DNA from 3 places in the Pseudarthrobacter sp. TE9888 genome. Region 1 is predicted to be linked to each of the others. Evidence: predicted binding sites of a transcription regulator. Region 1 holds the regulator's gene; each other region holds the start of a gene.
What was found. The regulator HrcA, encoded in region 1, represses chaperone genes, less so after heat shock. The targets are predictions, from matches to a motif close to TTNGCACTCGNNNNNNNCGAGTGCNAA.
Positions count from the first base shown of each region.

Region 1 (7,403 bases):
CGCAAACCGCAGTGTCGGAAGTGTCCTTGGCCGCCCAGGTGATGAGTCGTTCCGGGCTGCCGGAACGCAAGCTCAGCACTGTCTTTTTCGGGGGCGGCACGCCCACCCTGCTTCCGGCCGATGACCTCGCCCTGATCCTTCGCGCCGCCATTGACCGGTGGGGCATCGAGGACGGCGCCGAGGTCACCACGGAAGCCAACCCCGATTCGGTCACCCCCGCATCCCTCGCCATCCTCAAGGAGGCGGGTTTCACGAGGGTCTCCTTCGGCATGCAGTCCGCAGTCCCGCACGTGCTGAAGGTCCTGGACCGCACCCATACGCCCAGCAGGGTTCCGCAGGTGGTGCAGTGGGCGCGGGAGGCCGGGCTGGATGTCAGCCTGGACCTGATTTACGGGACGCCGGGGGAGTCGCTGGCCGACTGGCGCCACTCCCTGGAGACTGCCCTCTCCTACCAGCCGGACCACATCAGCGCCTACGCGCTGATTGTGGAGGACGGCACCAAGCTGGCCGCGCAGATGCGCCGCGGCGAGGTGCTGGGAATTGACGACGACGACCACGCCGACAAGTACGAACTCGCCGACCAGCTCATCACCGACGCCGGGCTCGGCTGGTATGAGGTCAGCAACTGGGCGCGGAGTCCGGAGCACGCGTGCCGCCACAACCTGGCCTACTGGCGTGGCGACGATTGGTGGGGCATCGGCCCCGGCGCGCACTCGCACGTGGGCGGGGTGCGCTGGTGGAACGTGAAGCACCCGTCCGCGTATGCCAACCGCCTGTCCCAGGGGCATTCGCCTGCGGCGGGCCGGGAAACCCTTGACGCCGAAACCAGGAACATGGAGCGGGTGATGCTGGAGGCGCGCCTGCAGTCAGGCCTTGAGGTTTCGGCCCTTAGCGCCGGGGGCAGGCACCAGGTTGCCGGGCTCATTGCTGGCGGCCTGGTGGAGCCGGCCGCCGCTTTCCAGGGCCGCCTTGTCCTTACGCTGAAGGGCAGGCTCCTGGCGGACGCCGTGGTCCGCCGCGTCCTTCCGGACTGACGGCCGCCGGCGCGTCCAAGGGGAGGGCCCGCTCCGCTACTTGATCCAGCGCAGGTTGTACTGGTAGCGGTGCGGCTGGCCCTTGTTGACGTGGATCCCTGCGGCCACGGAGAAACAGGTCAGCGCGACCCAAATCAGGGTTGCGATCACGGCGAAGATGTTGCCCACGTAGGGAATGAACACCAGGATGTTGGCCAGGACGGCGGCGATGGTGGGGGGCAGGCTGAAGTTCAGTGCCTCTTTGGATTCCTGCGCGGTGAACGGCCCGCGGTCGCGGAAGATCAGGTAGATCAGCAGCGAGGGCACGCAGCCAAGGATCCCGCCGAAATGTGCCAGCGTGGCCCATTGGCGGTCCTCGCTGGCCGTGAGCGGCAGGGCATTGGCGGGGACGCCATGGTACTCGGAGCGGCCTTGGCCGTCCCTGTGATCACGTGCGTTTTCTGCCACAGTCTGTTCCTTCGGAGATGCAAGTGGTGCTGACGTCAAATACGGGTGCGGTGTGCAATACCCCTGGGAGAGCCGGCATTGCACTATCAAGAATACTGGCTCCGGGGGCAGTGTCCGCCCTTCAGGGCACGGTGAGGAAGTCGATGACTTCCTCAACCCGCCCCAGCAGCGATGCTTCCAGGTCGGCGTATGTGCGGACGGTACCCAGCAGTTTCTGCCATCCGAGGCCGATGTCTTCCTTGGTGGCGTGCGGCCAGCCGAAGGCTTTCAGGATCCCGGTCTTCCAGTCCTGTCCACGGGGCACGGCAGGCCACTTGTCGATGCCCAGCACCGCCGGCCGGATAGCCTGCCAGACATCAACGTAGGGGTGTCCCACGATCAGGACATTCCCGGCCGCGCCGGGGGAGGCCATAACGGCGTCGGCGATGCGGGACTCCTTCGAATCCGGAACGAGGTGGTCCACGAGGACGCCGAGCCGCCGGCCGGGACCGGGGTTGAAGCCGGCAACCGCCGCGGCGAGATCGTCGATGCCGTGCAGGGGTTCGACGACGATGCCCTCTACCCGAAGGTCGTCGCCCCAGACCTTTTCCACCAGTTCGGCGTCGTGCTTGCCCTCCACCCAGATGCGGCTTGCCTTGGCCACCTGGGCCCGCTGGCCGGCGACCCGGACAGAACCGGAGGCCGTCCTGCCGGCGACCGGACCGCCGGCAGCCGGACGTGGTGCCGGGGGCACGAGCCTGATGGGCCGGCCCTCCAGGAGGAAACCGAAACCCAGCTTGAAGGACCGGGACTTCCCGCGCCGGTCCTCCAGGGCAACCACGTGCATTCCTCCGGATTTTTCCACCCGCGTCACGGCACCCACCCAGCCTGACTGCACGTCCTCCAGCACCATGCCCCGCTCCACCGGCACCTCGGGCAATTCCGCTTTGGCCGGGGCGGATATGCCGCGGGGCCCCCAGTTTTGGTAATCCATGGATTCGATCCGCCTAGCGCTAGGTCCTCCGCACCGGAATTTCGCCCGGAGCGGTACCAATGCTAACAACGGGCCAAGGCATAATAGACTGTTAGCACTTAGGCATGTCGAGTGCTAACAAGGTGGCATCTGGCGGGGCATGGGCCCCGCACCGTGGATGGAGGTGGAGAGTGAGCGAGCCACGCAAACTGGAAGTGCTGCGGGCCATCGTGGAGGATTACGTCCACTCCCGCGAGCCGGTCGGGTCGAAGGCCCTGGTTGAGCGGCACCATCTTGGGGTTTCCAGCGCAACTATCCGGAACGATATGGCGGCCCTTGAGGACGAGGGATTAATCACGGCCCCCCACACCAGTGCAGGGCGGATTCCCACGGACAAGGGCTACCGCCTTTTCGTTGACCAGATCTCGGCGGTCAAGCCGCTCTCTGCAGCCGAACGCCGGGCCATCCAGTCCCTGCTTGAAGGCGCAGACGATCTCGACGACGTCCTGGACCGTACTGTCCGGCTGCTTTCCCAACTGACCAACCAGGTGGCTGTGGTCCAGTATCCGCACCTCAGCAAGGCCCTGGTGCGCCACATCGAATTCGTGCTGCTTGCCCCCCGCAAGGTGTTGGTGGTGCTCATTGCCAACAGCGGCAAGGTGGAGCAGCGGGTCATCGACGTCGGCCAGGACCTGGGCGACGACGCCGTGGCAGCACTCCGCACGCGTTTCCTCGCCGCACTGTCCGGGACGCCGCTGAGCCGGCTTGCCACGGCCCTTCCTTCCGTCGTGGCGGGCACGGCGCAGGCACACCGCCAGGCTGCGCACGCCCTGGCACTTGGCCTCGAGGGGCTGGCGCAAAACACCAGGGAGGACCGGATGGTCATGGCCGGGACAGCCAACCTGGCCCGGTCCAACGTGGACTTCCCCCTCAGCATCGGCCCCGTACTCGAGGCCCTTGAGGAGCAGGTGGTGATGCTGCGGTTGCTGAGCGAGATGGCACAGGACCACCGCGGCGTTGCCGTCAGCATCGGAAGGGAGAACCCCTACGACGGCCTGGCCGAAGCCTCGGTAGTGGCCACCGGCTACGGCCCGGACAGCGCCGCCAAGGTAGGGATCCTCGGCCCGACCAGGATGGACTACCCCACCACCATGGCCGCCGTCCGGGCAGTGGCCCGCTACCTTTCCAGGATTTTGGGGCCCTGACCCGCGCGGCCGGAGCATTCTCCGGCCGGGAACAAAGAGCCGGGCGCCCGACTGAACGCAGTACAACAAGGAAGAGATACGAACTTTGAGCAGCCACTATGACGTCCTTGGAGTCTCACCCGAAGCTACGGGCGAAGAGATCAAAAAGGCCTACCGCAAACTGGCCCGCACCCTCCACCCGGACGTAAACCCCGGTGAGGATGCCTCGGAACGCTTCAAGGCAGTAACTCACGCCTACGAGGTCCTTTCCGACCCCCAGAAGCGCCGGATCTACGACACCACGGGCAACGAGAACGGCACGGACAACGGCTTCGGCGGGGCCGGTTACGCGGGCCAGGGCTTCGCATTCCAGGACATCTTCGACACCTTCTTCGGCGCCGGGGGCACCTCCGGCCCGGCTTCCCGCGTCCGCCGCGGCCAGGACGCCCTCATCAGCGTCCGGATCGACCTTCGCGACGCCGTGTTCGGCGTGAACAAGAAGCTCGAAGTGGACACCGCCGTCGTCTGCCCCACCTGTGAGGGATCCTGCTGCCGGCCCGGCACGCACCCCGAGCGCTGCGACATCTGCGGCGGCAGCGGCCAGGTCCAGCGGGCCGTCCGCTCCATTCTTGGCCAGGTCATGACGGCGGCCCCTTGCGGCACCTGCGAAGGGTTCGGCACCGTCATCAAGGACCCCTGCAACGAATGCAGCGGCCAGGGCCGAATCCGCAGCCGGCGTTCGCTGACCATCAAGGTTCCCGCCGGCGTGGCCACCGGAACCAGGATCCAGCTCTCGGGGCAGGGCGAGGCGGGACCTGCGGGCGGCCCCGCCGGCGACCTGTACGTGGAAATCCGCGTCAACAATGACGCCACCTATGTGAGGGAAGGCGATGACCTTCACGCCACCTTGCACATCCCGATGACTGCCGCCGCCCTGGGCACCGACGTCAACCTGGAAACCTTCGACGGCACCCAGGACATCGACGTCAAGCCCGGAACCCAGTCCGGCGAGATCATCACCCTGCGCGGCCTGGGTGTCACCCACCTGCGCGGCTACGGCCGCGGGGACCTGAAGGTCCACCTCCAGGTGGACACGCCGGCCAAGCTCGACCCGGCGCAGGAGGACCTCCTCCGGCAGCTCGCCAAGCTTCGCGGGGAACAGATCACCGAGGGAAAGCTCGCCGCCAGCGGTGGCATGTTCGCCAAGCTCCGGGACCGGTTCGGTAACCTGTAGCGGTGAGCAATCCCGTCTTCTTCACACCCGCCGGCTCGCTGGCCGGAATGGTCCCTGGCGGCCATTTTGTCCTGGACGGTTCTGAGGCACGCCACGCCGTGACGGTCAAACGGCTGTCGCCGGGAGAGCCGGTGGACATCGTCGACGGCGCCGGCACCCGCATGACCGGAAAAGTCGTCGCAGCTGCCCCTTCCGGTCTCGAAGTGGAATGCAGCGCCGTGGCCACGGATGAAAGGCCGGACGTCCGGCTGGTACTGGTCCAGGCGCTGGCCAAGGGTGACCGCGACGAGCTGGCGATCGAGACGGCCACGGAACTGGGGATCGACGCCGTCGTACCGTGGCAGTCCGAACGGTCGATCGTCCGTTGGAAGGGCGACAGGGCCGCCCGCGCCCATGCGAAGTGGGAATCTGCCGTGGCGGCGGCCGCGAAACAGGCGCGCCGGGCCTGGATTCCCGAAGTCCGGGCTGCGGTTGAAACGGCAGGGCTCTCCGCTGCCGTGGCGGCCGCTGACCTGGCGGTCATCCTCCACGAAGACGCTGTGCGCCCGCTGCGTGCTGTCCTTCAGGAGTGGCAGGGGAGTGCCCCGGCCGGGATCCGGGAAGTCCTGCTGATTGTGGGTCCGGAGGGTGGCATCAGCCCGCGGGAAGTAACGAAACTTTGCGACAAAGGCGCCGTGACTGCCCTGTTGGGGCACCACGTCCTGCGGTCCTCCACAGCCGGTCCGGCCGCCGTCGTGCTGGCAAGCGACATCCTTGGCCGGTGGGCCGCTACCTGACCTTGAAGGACCTCGTGTCCTCATTGCGGTCCGGCTCCCCGCCGGAACCTGCCTGGGCCACCCGGAGCTCGTAGTCGCCCGGTGGCAGGTTGAGTGCCAGCGTGAAGACTCCCGCCTGCCCCTGGGCAGCGGCCGCCGTGGTCTCTCCGGTCAGGAAGGGCGTTTTGCTGCCGCTGTCCCCGGACTGCAGGATTTGCCAGTGCAGCTTTGCCCCCGGCGACGTGCTGCGGCCGGTGATCTTTACGCTGCCACTGGGCACCTCGGTGTTTTCCTGGGGATCGATGATCCAGACCGGTGCCACCAGGCCGGCGGCCCGGGTCATCAGTGCGCCCAGCTGGACTTTTCCGAACGCCACGTAGTCCGTGTGGCCGTCCACCAGGATCCGCACGCGGATCTGCTGCCCGGTATCGATCAGGCCCGAGCTCGCGGCGGCTGCGGTGGCCGTGTAGATCAGCTGCTGGATGGCCCGGGCCGCCATATCAGCGTCGAGGTTGCTGTTGAACGCATCAGCGGAGACGTCAACGGTGATGATGTCCTTGCCCGAAATGGACGTGGCCAGTTTGTCCGGATTCTGCCACGGCGTGAAGAAATCAGGGTCAAGCGGTTTCTCTGACATCATGGCGCGCAGGGCCCGTGTCACCGGGTTTTCCTGCTCCGGGACGTCCCGGAACTCGCGGTAGAGGAAGACGTTCCCGCCCGTGCGGCCGATCCAGTAGACAGGCGCCTTGTTAGAGGACTGGGTGGTTTCCAGCGGGGCGCTGGTGGAGGGTGCGTCCGGCATGGTGCCGCCGGTGGCCGGGACCGAGGCGACGGTCCCCGTAGGGGCTGGTCCGCCTTCGGCAGTGCAGGCAGCGAGCACCGGAACGAGCACCAGGATTCCCGCGAGGACGGCCGGGCGCAGGCGGCCCATGGGTCGTCCTGCCCTTTCGGGCACAGAGGTTTCCGGCACTGTCCTGCCCTTGTCCTTTCATGGCGTGGCGGGCCGATCCCCCTGGCGGCCTGGCGTTCCAGCAGATGCTGCTGGATTTCCAGCATTGCACAGGGGAGGGCCGCCCCAACCGCACTTTTGCCTGCCCGGCCGCAACTGCAACGGGAACGATATGAGGCCGATATGAAGTTGATACCAAACGCTGCTTTTCGTTGCCCGCGGACGGCCCTTCAGGGTGGCGGAGGTGCAGGTCACTGGCCCGCAAGGTATCCGGCCGGGGCATGTGCTGGCGTAAGATAAAGGGATCGCTGGCAGGTGCTCCGTGCAACGGGCACCGGCTGCAGCAAACAACTGATGTCGATCTTCGAGGGGACCACGGGCCTGCGGGCCAGCACCATGACTGAATCAGCAAATGGTAAGCGCCGGCTCAACACGGGTGATGGCAGTCCGGGGGAATTCCCGCACTCCCTTCCCGGCATCCGGACCGAAGTAGTCCTCTTCGAGAACTCAGACCAGATGGTTCAGTCCCTCGGCAGCCATGACGAGGCGCTGCGGTTCATCGAGGAGCAGTTCCCGGACGTCAACTTCCATGCCCGCGGCAACGAACTGTCCATCAGCGGACCGGTCAGCGACGTTCCCCGCATCATGCGGCTCCTTCAGGAGGTCCGCGGCCTTGTGGCCCGCGGCACCGTCATCACCCCCGCGGTGCTGCAGCAGCTGGTGGCGCTCCTGCGCACGCAGTCACTGCAGAATCCCGTGGACGTGCTGACCCACGACATCCTCTCCAGCCGCGGCAGGACCATCCGGCCCAAGACGCTCAACCAGAAGACCTACGTTGACGCCATTGA
Region 1 is NZ_JBWBRD010000002.1:3,666,464-3,673,866, reverse strand. It holds gene hemW (radical SAM family heme chaperone HemW) at 1-1,034, shown strand, start outside; gene ACZ9J7_RS17500 (DUF4870 domain-containing protein) at 1,071-1,481, opposite strand; gene ACZ9J7_RS17495 (DUF3097 domain-containing protein) at 1,603-2,454, opposite strand; gene hrcA (heat-inducible transcriptional repressor HrcA) at 2,625-3,638, shown strand; gene dnaJ (molecular chaperone DnaJ) at 3,724-4,851, shown strand; gene ACZ9J7_RS17480 (16S rRNA (uracil(1498)-N(3))-methyltransferase) at 4,854-5,627, shown strand; gene ACZ9J7_RS17475 (GerMN domain-containing protein) at 5,620-6,537, opposite strand; gene ACZ9J7_RS17470 (PhoH family protein) at 6,952-7,403, shown strand, end outside.

Region 2 (7,403 bases), 3.6 Mb from region 1:
CCAATAAAGATCCCAGCTCCACCAGGGCTCCCCCGGCGGAGCCACCAGCACGACGTAGATAATCCCGGTCATCACCAGGTACAGGACCAGCGCGCCGAAAAGGTGGTCCCACCACAGGGGCAGCCGGCTCCGTGGCCGGACTGCCGAGAGTATCAAAACGAGCCCTAAGGCAAGGTTCCCCTGCACGGTGAACTCGGAGAACAGCTGGGCAATATCCACATCGTTCCCGGGAAGGGTGGCATCAAAGGTCTTCTGGACCAGCGCTGCGAGCACGAAAATCCCGACGGCGATCCGGACGGCCCGGATCCAGGGGCGGTCAGGGTGCAGGGCACGGTTGGCGGCAATGTTCCTGCGGACGGGGGGAAGAACCGTCACACGACCGGCTGCTGGCTCTCTGCGGCTCATGGGAAAAGCATGGGGCGACCTGCCTCCGTGGGGCTAGGGTCTTTTGGCCGTCCGGGTCATCCGACTGCCGGACCGAAAGTTCCTGGTCCGGCAGGCGGATGTTGGTCAGGCGTTCGTTTTGCGCTTTAGCCAGCCCCAGACGCCGGTGGCGACGAACAGGACCAGGCCGATGATGGCGAGCCAGATGAGGCCCTTGACGACGAAGCCGACGATGGACAGGATGAGCCAGATGACCAGAAGGCCGATGATGATTCCCATGGACCCACTCTAGGCCGCCAAATTTCCGGCGGTCCTCATCAGGCGCCGTGTTTTGTGCACAAGGTTGCCTGCGTTCACGGGCCGTTCGCCTCTCGACAAGGTCCAGCCGCGGGCTTAATGTGGCCTCGCCAAATTCCCACAACAATGACAGAGGTGTGTGAAATGGGAGCACAGGAAGACGTCGCATTGGTGCGGCGCGGCTATGAAGCATTCATCGCGGGCGACATGGAAACGCTCAAGGAGCTGTTCACCGATGACGCCGCCTGGCATACCAGTGGAACCGGCGGTCTGTCCGGAGACAAGAAGGGCGTCGGGGAAATCCTGGCCTACTTCGGTGAGCTGTTCTCGCGGTCCCAGGGCTCGCTCAAACTAACCCTGGAGGATGTTGCCGCCGGCGACAGATACACGGTCGGAGTGCAGTCCAACCACGCCGAGCGCGATGGCAGGTCGCTGGACCAGCGGTCCGTCATTGTGTTCACCATCTCCGGCGGCAAGGTGGCTGAAGCCCTGGAAATCGCGGAGGACACGGCCCAGGCATCCGAATTCTGGTCCTGAGACCCTGGACGGCAGTTACGGCGATGGCCTGGCTTTCGCCGGCCGGGATACCGCTGCGGTCCATGACCGCTGAAGGAAAGTGGAGCTAAGGAGATTCGAACTCCTGACCTCTTCGATGCGAACGAAGCGCTCTACCAACTGAGCTATAGCCCCGGGCGTATCCGCGTCCAACGGGCTCGTTGCCCGCCGGTGCGGAACCGGTGTCCCTAGGCTACAAATTTTCGCAGCCCAACGCCAATTGACGCGCAGGGGCGCCGGGCGGCACCCCATAACCCTATGCGCGGCGGCGCTGCAGGACGTCGTCGAGGTTGCTGAGGGCGCTTTGGGCTTTGGACAGCTGCTGCGCTTCCGTTGCGGCCGCTGCCTCAGCAGCCGGGGCGGAAGTGGCGCCCTGTTTCAGCGAGGGCTTGCCCACTGCCTTTGGTGCTTCCGGCAGCTCGAGCGGCTTCGGTTCGGGACGCTCGGCCTTGGGAGCCTCCACATAGACAGGCTTGGGGACCTCTACGGGCTCCCACGGGGTGCTCACGGGAGCGGCAGGTGCGGATGTGGCCGCGCTGGTGTCGCCGGCCGCGATGGCGACGGCGAGGGCTGCTTCCCGCAGCTCCACTGCGGTCAGGGGCTTGGCCTTCGGCTCCCCGGCCTCGGCGTCGAAAAGCGGGCTGTCACGCCGTGTGGGGGCACTTTCGGGCTTCGTCGGGATTGCCTCGACGGTGTCCGGACGGTGCACCGGGGCGCTCATCGCGGAGCGGAAGGCGGCGTCCACCTTCGCCTTGCGGTCACGGATGGCGAGCCAACGCAGCAGTGCCACGGATGCAACCGTCAGCAGGGTGCAGGTGAGCGGAAGGGCGGGCGAACCGAACCCGAAAGGAAGCATCACGCCGGAGATAAAGGCGGTGACGAGTGACAGCAGCCCCACCAGGGCCAAGGAAGTCCGTCCGTAGCGGATGCGGAACGGCGCCGCAGGTGGGGTGCTTGCAGTGCCGGCACCGGATGCGGCACTCTTCCTGGGTTCCATGGCTTTCTCCTGCTGGGCGGCGACGTTTAGGACCAGGCCGGACTGGGGGTCCGGCCTCTCATCGGCGGGGGCGTCTGCCAGGAAATCGACGGCGGGCTGGAACTGGTGCCGGCGGTTCCGGAGGACGTAAGGGGCAACCCATACAATCCAGAGCGCGACGGCAACCACAAGGATCACTGAGCTGCTAAGGGGGAAGTCCACACTCAAAACCGTATGAGCATCATGCCTGCTCAGGCCGCATTAGCTACGGTGTGTCGTGTCCGCGTAGGCAATCCGTTGGATTTATGACCGGTGCGATGCCAGCCATGGGCCCAGCAGGCCCTCCGGGACCTCTTCGGAGGTGAGCGCAAACGAACGGTGGTCAGCCCATTTGCCGTTGATGTGCAGGAAGCGGGGCCGGTAGCCCTCGTCCCTGAACCCCAGCTTTTCCACCACCCGCAGGCTCGGGCCGTTCTCGGGCCGGATATTGATTTCCATCCGGTGCAGGCCGAGTGCCCGGAAGCAATGGTCGGTTACCAGCGCCACGGATGTGGGGGCTATCCCCCGTCCCGCCCGGGAGTGGTCCACCCAATACCCCAACGTGGCCATCATGGCTGAACCCCAGACGATCGAAGACACTGTCAGCTGGCCCACGATGGCCGGGTTCCGCAGGCCCGGCCTCCACTCGGTGATGAGGAAGGGAAGCGCGGTGGCCTGGGCGGCCTGGATATTGAGGGACCGGACCATGTGCCGGTAGTCAGGGAGTCCACCGCCCGGGTCCGGGTTGGAAGCCTCCCACGGCGCCAGCCACTCGCTGTTCCGGTACCGCACTTCGCTCCACTCTTTCTTGTCGCGGTAGCGGATGGGCCGCAGGACCAGGTCGCCGCACTCGAGGGTAACCGGCCAGATGGGTCCAGTGCGCACGGCGCTACCGGGAAAGGCTGGCGGTGAAGCCCGGCAGCCATTCCCGCAGGCCCGGGCCCAGGTCCTCGCTGTCGATGGCCAGCTGGACGCAGGCCTTGAGGTAGCTCAGCTTGTCGCCGGTGTCGTAGCGGCGTCCGCGGAACACCACGCCGTACACTCCGTGACCCTCGCCGTCACCGGAAGCCAGTTCCTGCAGGGCATCCGTCAGCTGGATTTCGCCGCCACGGCCCGGCTTTGTGTGCTCAAGGACCTCGAACACCGCAGGGTGCAGGACGTAGCGGCCGATCAGCGCAAGGTTGGACGGCGCTTCCTCTGGCGAGGGCTTCTCCACCAACCGGTTGACCCGGACGTAGTCTTCGCCGTCGATCTCCTGGACGTCCGCGCATCCGTAGGCGCTGATCTGGGAGGGTTCCACTTCGATGAGGGCGACGACGGAGCCGCCCGTTTGGGCCTGCACGTCAATCATGGTGCTGAGGAGTTCGTCACGGGCATCGATGAGGTCATCGCCCAGCAGGACGGCAAAGGCTTCATTGCCTACATGCTGCTTTGCCCGGAGCACGGCGTGCCCCAGTCCGTGCGGATCGCCCTGCCGCACGTAGTGGATATCACCGAGCTGGCTGGCTGCCTGGATGGACGCGAGCTTTTCGGTATCGCCCTTGTCCTGGAGGGCCGATTCGAGGGACGGCACCCTGTCGAAGTGGTCTTCGAGGGCCCGTTTGTTGCGGCCGGTGATCATCAGCACGTCACTAAGGCCCACGTGGACGGCTTCCTCCACGACGTACTGGATGGCAGGCTTGTCCACGACGGGAAGCATTTCCTTGGGCATCGCCTTGGTGGCAGGCAGGAACCTGGTGCCCAGGCCCGCTGCGGGAATGACGGCTTTGCGGACTCTGGGATTACTGGTGTTCACCGGACTAATCTAACGTCAGCGTCAAGTATTTAAGTAACCACCGGCTATTTCAGTAACCACCGGCGCGACAGGCCGGCACCCGGACTGCCCTGGCTGCAGGCTGCGGACCACCGGGCAACGCAGGAAGGACAGCATGCTGCAGGAGACGAACGCCATCAAGGACGGGATCCGGGCCAGTCATCGCCGCAGGCGGGCAGGCCTTGCGCCGGCGCAGCTTGAAGCGGCGGGCCTGGCACTGGCCACCCATGGCGACGCGTGGGCGGGATCGGTGACTGACGGTCGCCCCGGCATCGCGTGCGTCTACCTTGGCGTCGGCCAGGAGCCACCCACCCTGCCGCTGATCAACGCCCTGCACCGCAGCGGGCACAAGGTCCTGCTGCCGGTATGCGAACCCGCACGGGAGCTGAGCTGGGTGTTCTGGAAGCCGGACACCGGCTTCGAACGCAGCAGGTATGCCCCTATTTTGGAGCCCACCGGGCAACGCCACGGACCCGAAACCGCGGGGGAAGCGTCCGTGCTTTTCATTCCGGCCACAGCCGTGGACCTTGCCGGCAACAGGATTGGCCAAGGCGGCGGGTACTACGACAAATTCCTGGGGCACCTGGCCACGGCCGGGAAGGAAATCCCGTTGTCCGCTGTTATTTACGACGATGAATTACTGCCCGCCGGCACCATTCCGGCAGAGGAGTTCGACCGCCCTGTTCCGGCCGTTCTTTCGCCTGCCGGGCACCGGACCCTGTTGGGGGCGGCCTGAGCACAGGGCTGGCGGCGCAGTGATAGAATTAGCACTCAGGCCCTGCGACTGCTAATGGTTTACCACGCGGCAGCACGGGACCTCTCGTTTGCCCAAGAGGAGGAGCACCAGTGCCAACATATGCTTACGCCTGCAAGGACTGCGGCCACGCCTTCGACATCGTCCAGTCGTTCTCGGACAGCAGCCTGACGTCCTGCCCTGAATGCCAGGGCACGTTGCGCAAGAAGTTCAACAGCGTTGGCGTGGTCTTCAAGGGTTCGGGCTTCTACCGCACGGACTCCCGCGATTCCAAGGGCAGCTCCGTCTCCCCCGCTCCGGCTGCGGCTCCGTCCGCACCCGCCACCACCCCCGCCGCTGCGGCGCCGGCAGCTGCCGCGAGCTAAACGGACATAGTCTTCACGACGGCGGCCGGCGCGTTCCAGCGCCGGCCGCTTTTGTCCACATAGCCGCCGTCCCGGGTCCCTGTCGCGTACGCCCCCAGTTAGCGTGGGCGCATGCCCATCCTTCCCCGCCGTGGCCCCGCTGGCCTCAGGTATCCCACGAACGCCGGCGGCCGCAGCCCCAGGAAACGTCCGCCCGCAGCCCGGCTCGCCGCCTGGCTGAGCCGCAACCGCAGGCTTGCCGCTGCCCTGCTGCTGTCCGCAGCCGCCGCGATCGCCGTCCAGCAGCTCACTCCCGCTCCGCTCGCGACAGCCACTGCCCTGGCCGCTGCCCGCGATCTGCCTGCGGGGACAGCGGTGACCGAAGCGGACGTGGCGCGGGTCCAGGTGCCGCCGGGCATGGTCGCCGACGGCTTCCTCCAGGATGAGGCCTCCGCCAAGGGCAAGCAGCTGGCCGCCCCGATGCGCAAGGGCCAACTTTTATCCGATGCCCAACTGGTAGGCCCTGGCCTCCTGGCAGGTACGCCGCCGGGATCTGCCGCGGTGCCACTGCGAATGGCCGACGCCTCGTCCATCCAACTTGTCTCCCCCGGCCAGCTGGTCAACGTGGTGCTTACATCAGCCAACGGGTTCGACCAGCAGGGCCCCTCCGAAGTATTGGCGTCCGCCGTCCCGGTGCTGTGGACCTCCAACAAGGGCGGCCAGAGCGGACAATGGCTGGGCACCACGGAGACAGACGGCCTCATCGTGGTGGCAGCCACGGCAGAACAGTCATCCCGCCTGGCCGGAGCCTCCACCCAAGGCAGACTGTTCTTTGTTTTGGTCGGCCCTCAGTGACCTGGCGGCGGTCAGCCCCAGTGCGGCGGCTTCTGTTCCTTCAGCCACGCGTCGTGGTCATCATCGCGGTCACCCCAGCTGCGGGCGTCGTCCTCCGCGGCCTTGGTGGGCAGGACTGCTCCGGTACCGGCCGGAGCCGTCCGGGACACCGGGGTGCCTTCAGCCGGGCCGGCAGGGACGTCTCCATCAGCTGCTGTTACCTGCTGTCCGTTCACGTTCTCGTCCTGGCGCATGTCTTCCTCGCGGCCGTTGTCTTCAGGCCTGCCGTCGGCAGGCTTCTGTTCCTTAGTCATGGGGTCCGTCTCCTGGCGTCCACCGTCGCCGTCACGTGCTGCACCGGAATCCCGGGGCAGATAGGAAACTCCCGCCGCCGGCGCAGCGTCAATTCCATTGAGCGCCTGGTCAACGTCATCGTCAAGGAACCCCACGGACTGGCTGGCACGGCCCGGCAGCACCATCTTTTCCAGGCCCAGGTAGCCGGCAATGCGGTCCGCGCAGGACGAGGGGTCCGTGAACACCTCGATGGTCCACAGCGGCATGTACCGCCAGCCGAGGCGTTCCAGCAGCTGCGGGCGCAGCCTGCTGCGCTCACGCACGCTCATGGTGCGGTACTGCGCAGTTCCGTCGGACTCGATAGCCACGGGCCGCGGAATGTCCGAATCATCCTGGCCCATCGTGTTCAGGGGGTCCGCGGCTGCAACCACGTCAATGGCACCGTCGTATTGGTGCCAGACCCTGGCGCCACGCGCACGCAGGCGGTCGCCCAGATCCGCCACCAACGGGTCCGCGCCAAGTGCCTGTTCACTGGCGGCAGCACGGGATGCCGGGGTACCAAGGTCCGTGTTGCCGGAGATTTCCCGGTCCAGGAGCGCGTACAGGTCCACCGCGCCGTGGGTGAGCCGGGTGTGGTCCAGGTCTTCAGGCCGGAAGCAGGTCAGCACGTGCAGGGAACGGCGGGCCCGGGTCATGGCCAGGGCGAACTTCTCCCGGCCACCTTCAGCGGACAGCGGCCCGAAGTTGTGGAGCGCACGTCCGTGCGGGGTCCGCCCAAATCCGGGCGAGAAGATGACGTGGTCGCGGACCAGGCCCTGGGCGCGTTCCAGGTCCACTACGCGGAAGGATTCCGGGCCCGCGCCGAAGAACCCGGCAAGCCCCGGCTGGTTGGACAGCTGCAGCCTGATGGACTCGCCGATCCTGGCGGCGTGCCGCAGGCTGGCAGTAACAACCGCCAGGGAGGTCCGCGGGCGCAGGCGGGCATGTTCGAACACCAGCTCCACTACCCTGTTGACCTCCGCCACCACGGACTCCACGCCCTCGTGGTCGGCGCTCGGAAGGCCGGTACCGTCCGGCAGGTACTCCACCAGCAGCGACCGGTCCAGGCCCGTG
Region 2 is NZ_JBWBRD010000002.1:81,128-88,530, forward strand. It holds gene ACZ9J7_RS00860 (Pr6Pr family membrane protein) at 1-375, opposite strand, end outside; gene ACZ9J7_RS00865 (LPXTG cell wall anchor domain-containing protein) at 511-663, opposite strand; gene ACZ9J7_RS00870 (nuclear transport factor 2 family protein) at 826-1,218, shown strand; tRNA gene ACZ9J7_RS00875 (tRNA-Ala) at 1,299-1,371, opposite strand; gene ACZ9J7_RS00880 (hypothetical protein) at 1,493-2,434, opposite strand; gene ACZ9J7_RS00885 (GNAT family N-acetyltransferase) at 2,516-3,136, opposite strand; gene galU (UTP--glucose-1-phosphate uridylyltransferase GalU) at 3,141-4,046, opposite strand; gene ACZ9J7_RS00895 (5-formyltetrahydrofolate cyclo-ligase) at 4,180-4,800, shown strand; gene ACZ9J7_RS00900 (FmdB family zinc ribbon protein) at 4,911-5,183, shown strand; gene ACZ9J7_RS00905 (RcpC/CpaB family pilus assembly protein) at 5,295-6,017, shown strand; gene ACZ9J7_RS00910 (AAA family ATPase) at 6,029-7,403, opposite strand, start outside.
Region 2: ACZ9J7_RS00900 (FmdB family zinc ribbon protein) is a predicted target of HrcA. The motif match lies at 4,829-4,855, and genes of this name have one in related genera.

Region 3 (7,403 bases), 1.4 Mb from region 1:
GGCTGCAGCGCATCGACGTCACCCAGACTTTCCCGCCCGCCTACGACCTCTGGGTCCTCATTCTCTTCGTGGCGGCAGCCGTGATGGCTATCGGCATCACGGAACAGACCACCTGGAAGCTGCTGCTGCCCACGGCAGCGGTGGGTGTCGCCGGTTACCTGGTGCTGCTCGGCTGCGGGCTGTTGGGTATCGGTGACCGGTTCGCCCCTGCCATCGCCGCCGTCATCATTGGCCTGCTGGCCCGGGTGGTGGCACTGCGCATGGGTGCACCGCAGCTCGTGGTGGCAGTGCCCGCGGCGCTGATCCTGCTGCCTGGCCTCACGATATTCCGGTCAATGTATGTGCTCACCGTTGAGGAATCCGAGGTCCTGGCGGGCGCCGGCGGGATGCTCAGTGCCGGCGCCATTGTGCTGGGCACGGCAGGGGGCATCGTCCTGGGCGACGTGCTGGCGCGTCCGCTGACCCGCAGCCTTGCCAGCAACGAGCGGCGCCGGGCGCGCCGCCGCTAGCAACAAGCTAAATCTGCCCGACCGGAAGTTTCTTCTCAGCCTGGAACACGTCCTCCACCCGGCCCTGGGCCCAGTAGCCGGAGAGGGACACCTGGCGGCGTTCCAGGCCGCGCTGCTTGAACAGGACCTCCCGCAGCGCCTTCATGTAGCCGCGTTCACCGTGCGCAAAGACGTCCACGGTGCCGCTGGGCCATTCCGCGTCCGCCAGGGCGTTGACCAGCAGGTCGCTGGAACCGGCCGGCGTGCCGTTGCGGGGCAGCCAGGTCACCTGCAGTCCCGCAGGCGCCGAAAGGGGCTGGATGTCGGCTTCGGAGCCGACCTCCAGGAAAGCAAGGCCGGTTGCCCCCGCCGGGAGGGCCTCGATGCTGGCGGCGATGGCGGGCAGCGCCGCTTCGTCACCGGCAAAGAGATACCAGTCTGCCCCGGGATTGGGGTTGTACGCACCGCCCGGACCGGTGAACGTCAGGGTCTCGCCAGGCTGGGCCTTGGCCGCCCAGGGACCGGCGAGCCCTTCGTCGCCATGGACCACGAAGTCGATGGCCAGTTCCCGGGTTTCCGGGTCCACCCAGCGCACCGTATACGTGCGGGTGAAGGGCCACTGGTCGCGCGGCATCGTTTCCCGGACGACCTCCAGATCCAAGGGGGAGGGGTATTCCACATCCGGCTGCGGGAAGATGATTTTGACGTACCGGTCAACGAACCCGTTGTTGACGAAATCGCCAAAACCCTCTCCACCGGCCACCACCCGGACCATGTGCGGGGACAGCTGCTCCTTGCGCAGCACGGTGAGGTTGACCTGCGGACGGCTCTTCTTGGTTGCGCTGGTGGCGGCGGGGACATTGCTCATAGGGCAAGCCTAGCTAGGGCAGCGGCGGGAGTTCCCAGGTTACGTCCGCTGCCCCTTGGTCCCGGAGCAGTTGGTTCACGCGGCTGAACGGCTTCGAGCCAAAAAACCCGCGGGACGCGGACAACGGACTGGGGTGGGCGCTGGTGACGGCCGGCGTGCCGGCAAGGAGTGGCCGGACCGCCTCAGCCTCCTTGCCCCACAACAGGGCCACCAAGGGCAACCCCGACCCGTCCGGCGCCTTGCGTGCGGCCAGCGCGGTGACTGCCGCCGTCGTAATTTCCTCCCAGCCCTTGCCCCGGTGTGAGCCGGCCGCGCCCGCCCTGACGGTAAGGACCCGGTTCAGGAGCAGCACGCCCTGGTCCGTCCACGCCGACAGGTCGCCATGGATGCGCGGGGGAATGCCCAGATCGGATTCCAGCTCCCGGTAGATGTTCATCAGGCTGCGGGGGAGGGGGCGCGTGCGTGGGTCGACGGAAAACGACAGGCCGACGGCGTGTCCCGGCGTGGGGTAGGGGTCCTGGCCCACGATGAGGACCTTCACGCCGGCGAGCGGCTGGCGGAATGCGCGCAGGACGTTCGACGGCGGCGGCAGGAGCTGGTGCCCGGCCGCCTCCTCGCCTGCCAGGAAGGCCAGCACCTTCCGCAGCTGGGCTTCCACGCCCTGCAGCGCCGAGGCCCAGTCCGGTGCCATGAGCTCCGCGAGCGGCAGCTTTGCCAGGCCGGCAAAGCTGAGCGTGTCCGCCGGGTCCTGCTGGAGCTCAAACAGCGCATCCGATTCAACCATCGTTCCATTGTCGCAGGGACATGTGGAGCCGGGCATCATGCGGTGGCGGCGGCCGCAGCCGAATGACACCGCTGTTATTCGGCGGCTAGCATAGGGGTAAGACATTGACCGTAACCAGCGAAGGAGTGCGCCGTGGCGGAACCGGCCCGGGAACACCTGCCGGAGCAGGACCCGCGGAAGTCCCTCCTGGCGGACTTCATCCTCCGCGAGTCCTCCTTGTCAGAGCGCGAACAGCAGATGCTGGCCCTGGAACGGCAGTGGTGGAAGTACGCGGGAGCCAAGGAACAGGCCATTCGCGACCTCTTTGACCTCTCCGCAACCCACTACTACCAGCTCCTCAACGCACTGATCGACCGCGAGGACGCCGTGGCCCACGATCCCATGCTGGTCAAGAGATTGCGTAGACTACGTACGTCGCGCCACCGTGCGCGTACTGCCCGGCGCCTGGGATCCGACGCTTAAGAACGCCCCAGGCCGGGACAACAGCCGCAATCAACAAGGATGTCCTTCCACCATGACCAGATACGCCCGCGATGAATTCGACAAGGTCCCCGAGGCCGCGTCGCGACAAGGTGTCCACCGGACGGCTTCGGCCCCGTCCCGGGTACGGCTTTGGCCCATCCTGGCGGTAGGAATGGCAGCCCTTGCCATTGGGCTGGTGTCCTTCCTGATCCTTCCCAAACTCGGCTTCAACGCCACCGCGAGCCAGGCCTCCGCAAGCGTGGAGTCAGCCCCGCTGCCCGGCACCGGATCCACGCCCACGGCCACGCAGGCTGCCGGCTCCGCCGCAACGGGGACGCCCACGCCGTCCGCCGCTGCCGGGCCAACCCAGGGCAGTGAGCCAGAGCCCACGTCCTCGGCCACCCAGCAGGCCGTGGTCGACAGGACGCAGGCAGTGGCTGTCTACAACGCCGCCGGCACGGCCGGGCTGGCCAGCCGGGTAGGCGGGACGGTCCAGGCGGACGGCTGGCGGCTCGGCCCGGTGGGCAACTGGTCCGGCGCCCCGCAAAAGTCCTCCGTGATCTTCTATGCCGGCCCGCAGCAACTGGCAAGCGCCCAGGAACTCGCCGGGCTGCTGAATATCCCCACCGTTGTGAGCAGCACCGAGTTCCAGGCACCGCTCGTCGTGGTCCTTGGCCCGGGTTACCGGTAGCCGCACACCGTCCCGTTACGCCGGTCTGGTCTCCACCCGGCCCCCGATGGAAAGAGTTGTTGATCATGGCACTGGGAACCGTCAAATGGTTCAACGCTGAAAAGGGCTACGGCTTCATCACCGTTGACGGCTCCGGTGACGACATCTTTGTCCACTGGTCCGCCATCCAGGGGGAGGGGTACCGTGCCCTGGCCGAGGGACAGCGGGTCCAACTCGACGTCGGCGAGGGTGAAAAAGGTCCGCAGGCGGAAAACGTCCGGCCCGCGCAGTGATGCCCGCCTTGCGTCCCGGAAGCCGTGTCATGCCGGTCCTCGCGCTCTCCCTGGGAGTTGTCCTTTCGCTGGGTGCATGCGCCGGCACCGGCGGGAACGCCAGGGTGGAACCGGCCGAGGCGTCCGGCGACGGTGTGCTCCGGGTGGGCGTGGTCCTGGACAACGCCGGTGAGAACGCCTTCCTCAACGCCCCGCAACTGGCTGCCGCCAAGCTTGCCATCCAGGACATCAACGCCGCCGGCGGGCATAAAGGCCGGCCGGTGGAGCTCCTTCCGGTGCACCCGGACGAGGACGCTGCCAAGCAGGCAAGCGACGCGGCGGCCGCCAAAGCGGACGTGGTGATCGGGCCCACCGACTCCAGCCATGCCCCGGCAGCGGCGGATATCCTGTCCCGTGCACGCATCCCCCTGATCTCTCCGGCCAATACCGCTGCCGCTCTTTCCGGGCTGGCCAGCGGCGGCTACTACTTCCGGACCGCAGCAGCCGACGTCGCGCAAGGGCCCGTGCTGGCCAAACTTGCCAAGGACGCCGGCGCCGCCACGATCAGCGTGCTGTACCAGGAAGGCACCTACGGCAAGGACCTCTCGGCAGCCGTCACGGATGCAGCCAAAGGGTCCGGACTCACGGTCCTGCCGGGCGCCGGTTTCAAGGCCGGTGCCGCCGCGGAAGCCGCCCGCTCCGCCTCCAAGGCCAAACCGGACGCCGTCGTCCTGATTGCCCGCGAGGGTGCACAGGGCGCGCTGGTGGAACTGAACAATGCAGGCCTTGCCGGCTCCCGGATCATCCTCAGCGACGGCGCGTTTGCCCGCTACGGGTCCGGGCTCGCACCCAGGACACTCGAAGGCGCCCGCGCCGTGGTTCCCGGACAGCTGCCCAGCGCTGCGTTCCAGGCGAAACTGCTGGCCGTCGACCCGGCACTCAAGGATGTCTCCTTCGCCGCTGAAACCTACGACGCCGTCACGCTGGCGGCCCTCGCCGCGGCCCGTGCCCAGGATGACGCCGGACGCTCCATTGCCGCGAACCTGGTCCCGGTCTCCGGGGGAACGGCTTCTTCCGGTGCCGGTGCCGGTGCCGGCACGCCGGCCGCTCCCTGCCTGAGCTACAAGGAGTGCCTCGGCGGCCTTGCGGGCAGCCCGGACATCAATTACGACGGCGAATCGGGCCCGGTTGCCTTCGATTCCAACGGGGACATCACCTCAGCCGCTTTCTCCGTGTACACCTTCGGGGCTGACAACAACCCCTCGCTGTCCGGCCGGGAGACGTCGGGCCACTCCGGCTGATCGCCCTGGGCGAAGCGGCCCCGTCCTGCGGCGCGTTACGCGTCTTTTCGCTTGCACTCTCACCTGGGGAGTGCTAATTATTGACTTAGCACTCTGACGCACCGACTGCTAAAGCAACGCCTGGTTCCGGCCGGCAGCGCACGGCAGCGGTCGACGAGCGAAAGAAACACCTCACTTCAGTGAGATCCCCGCCCGGAGGCATACAGAGGCCGCCGGCAAAGGATCGTCCGTCGCGGGCACTGCAGCGAAGGTTCATTCTTAACGACTGTCCCGAAAGGACTATTGCCGTTATGGCCAAGATCATTGCATTTGATGAAGAGGCACGCCGCGGCCTTGAGCGTGGCCTGAACACCCTCGCCGACGCCGTTAAGGTCACCCTCGGCCCGCGTGGACGCAACGTCGTCCTCGAAAAGAAGTGGGGCGCCCCCACGATCACCAACGATGGTGTTTCCATCGCCAAGGAGATCGAGCTGGACGATCCTTACGAGAAGATCGGCGCCGAGCTGGTCAAGGAAGTTGCCAAGAAGACCGACGACGTTGCAGGCGACGGCACCACCACGGCAACCGTCCTGGCCCAGGCCCTGGTCAAGGAAGGCCTGCGCAACGTTGCTGCCGGCGCCGACCCGCTGTCCCTCAAGCGCGGCATCGAGAAGGCTGTTGAGGCCGTCACCGCCGAACTGCTGAACTCCGCCAAGGAAATCGAAACCAAGGAAGAGATCGCGGCCACCGCCTCCATCTCCGCCGGTGACGACGAGATCGGTGCCCTCATCGCCGAAGCCCTGGACAAGGTGGGCAAGGAAGGCGTCATCACGGTCGAGGAGTCCAACACCTTCGGCCTGGAGCTGGAACTCACCGAAGGCATGCGCTTCGACAAGGGCTACATCTCCGCCTACTTTGTCACCGACGCTGAGCGTCAGGAAACGGTCCTCGAGGATCCGTACATCCTGATCGTCAACTCCAAGATCTCCAACGTCAAGGAACTGGTTGCTGTCCTGGAAAAGGTCATGCAGTCCAACAAGCCGCTGCTGATCATTGCCGAGGACATCGAGGGTGAGGCCCTGGCCACGCTGATCGTGAACAAGATCCGCGGCACCTTCAAGTCCGTCGCCGTCAAGGCTCCGGGCTTCGGCGACCGCCGCAAGGCCCAGCTCGCCGACATCGCCGTCCTCACCGGCGGCCAGGTCATCTCCGAAGAAGTTGGCCTCAAGCTGGAGACTGCCGGCCTGGAGCTCCTGGGCCAGGCCCGCAAGGTTGTTGTCACCAAGGACGAGACCACCATCGTCGAAGGTGCCGGCGACGCCGACCAGATCGCCGGCCGCGTTTCCCAGATCCGCGCCGAGATCGAGAACTCCGACTCCGACTACGACCGCGAGAAGCTGCAGGAGCGCCTGGCCAAGCTGGCCGGCGGCGTTGCAGTCATCAAGGCCGGAGCCGCAACCGAGGTTGAGCTCAAGGAGCGCAAGCACCGCATCGAAGACGCAGTGCGCAACGCGAAGGCTGCCGTTGAAGAAGGCATCGTTGCCGGTGGCGGCGTGGCCCTGATCCAGGCCGGCGCCAAGGCATTTGCCAACCTTCAGCTCTCCGGCGACGAAGCAACGGGCGCCAACATCGTCCGTGTTGCCATCGACGCGCCGCTGAAGCAGATTGCCTTCAACGCCGGCATGGAGCCGGGCGTGGTTGTCGACAAGGTCCGCGGCCTGCCCGCCGGCCACGGCCTGAACGCAGCAACCGGTGAATACACCGACCTGCTGGCAGCCGGCGTCAACGACCCGGTCAAGGTAACCCGCTCTGCCCTGCAGAACGCGGCGTCCATCGCCGGCCTGTTCCTCACCACCGAAGCAGTGGTTGCTGACAAGCCGGAGAAGGCTGCAGCCCCCGCCGGTGGCGACGACATGGGTGGCATGGGCGGCATGGGCGGCTTCTAAGCCTCCCCGGCCGGGACCCTGCCCGCCAAACCGCAGAATGCGGCTCCCTCTTCGGAGGGGGCCGCATTTTCGTTATGGCAGGGGAGCCGATGAGGGCCGGGACGGCATCCGGTGGACACTCTTGCGAGGGAGCGGGGCCGGGTGTCGGCCGCTTCTGGCAGGATGGACCAGTGACGATTACTGCAGCGGCTGATGGTTCGGCCTTGGGAAACCCCGGCCCGGCCGGCTGGGCCTGGTATGTGAACGACGATTGCTGGCGAGCCGGCGGCTGGCCCCATGGGACCAACAACCAGGGGGAGCTGATGGCCGTCCTGGATCTCCTGCGCGCTACCGCGCACCTGCCGGGGGAAGACCTGCGCATCCTCTGCGACAGCCAGTACGTGATCAATTCCATTACCAAATGGATGCCGGGATGGAAACGCAAAGGATGGCGCAAGGCCGATGGCAAGCCCGTCCTCAACGTGGAACTGCTGAAGGAACTCGACCGCGAACTGGCCGGACGCACCTACACGTTCGAATGGGTCAAGGGCCACGCCGGGCACGACCTCAATGAAGCTGCCGATGAACGGGCCAGGGCCGCGGCCACGGCGTACCAGCAGGGAGTGGCGGCACGGTCAGGCCCAGGGTTCCCCG
Region 3 is NZ_JBWBRD010000002.1:2,264,620-2,272,022, forward strand. It holds gene ACZ9J7_RS11175 (threonine/serine exporter family protein) at 1-509, shown strand, start outside; gene ACZ9J7_RS11180 (siderophore-interacting protein) at 517-1,356, opposite strand; gene ACZ9J7_RS11185 (uracil-DNA glycosylase) at 1,370-2,140, opposite strand; gene ACZ9J7_RS11190 (DUF3263 domain-containing protein) at 2,273-2,602, shown strand; gene ACZ9J7_RS11195 (LytR C-terminal domain-containing protein) at 2,655-3,293, shown strand; gene ACZ9J7_RS11200 (cold-shock protein) at 3,359-3,565, shown strand; gene ACZ9J7_RS11205 (ABC transporter substrate-binding protein) at 3,595-4,845, shown strand; gene groL (chaperonin GroEL) at 5,136-6,770, shown strand; gene ACZ9J7_RS11215 (RNase H family protein) at 6,941-7,403, shown strand, end outside.
Region 3: groL (chaperonin GroEL) is a predicted target of HrcA. The motif match lies at 4,931-4,957, and genes of this name have one in related genera.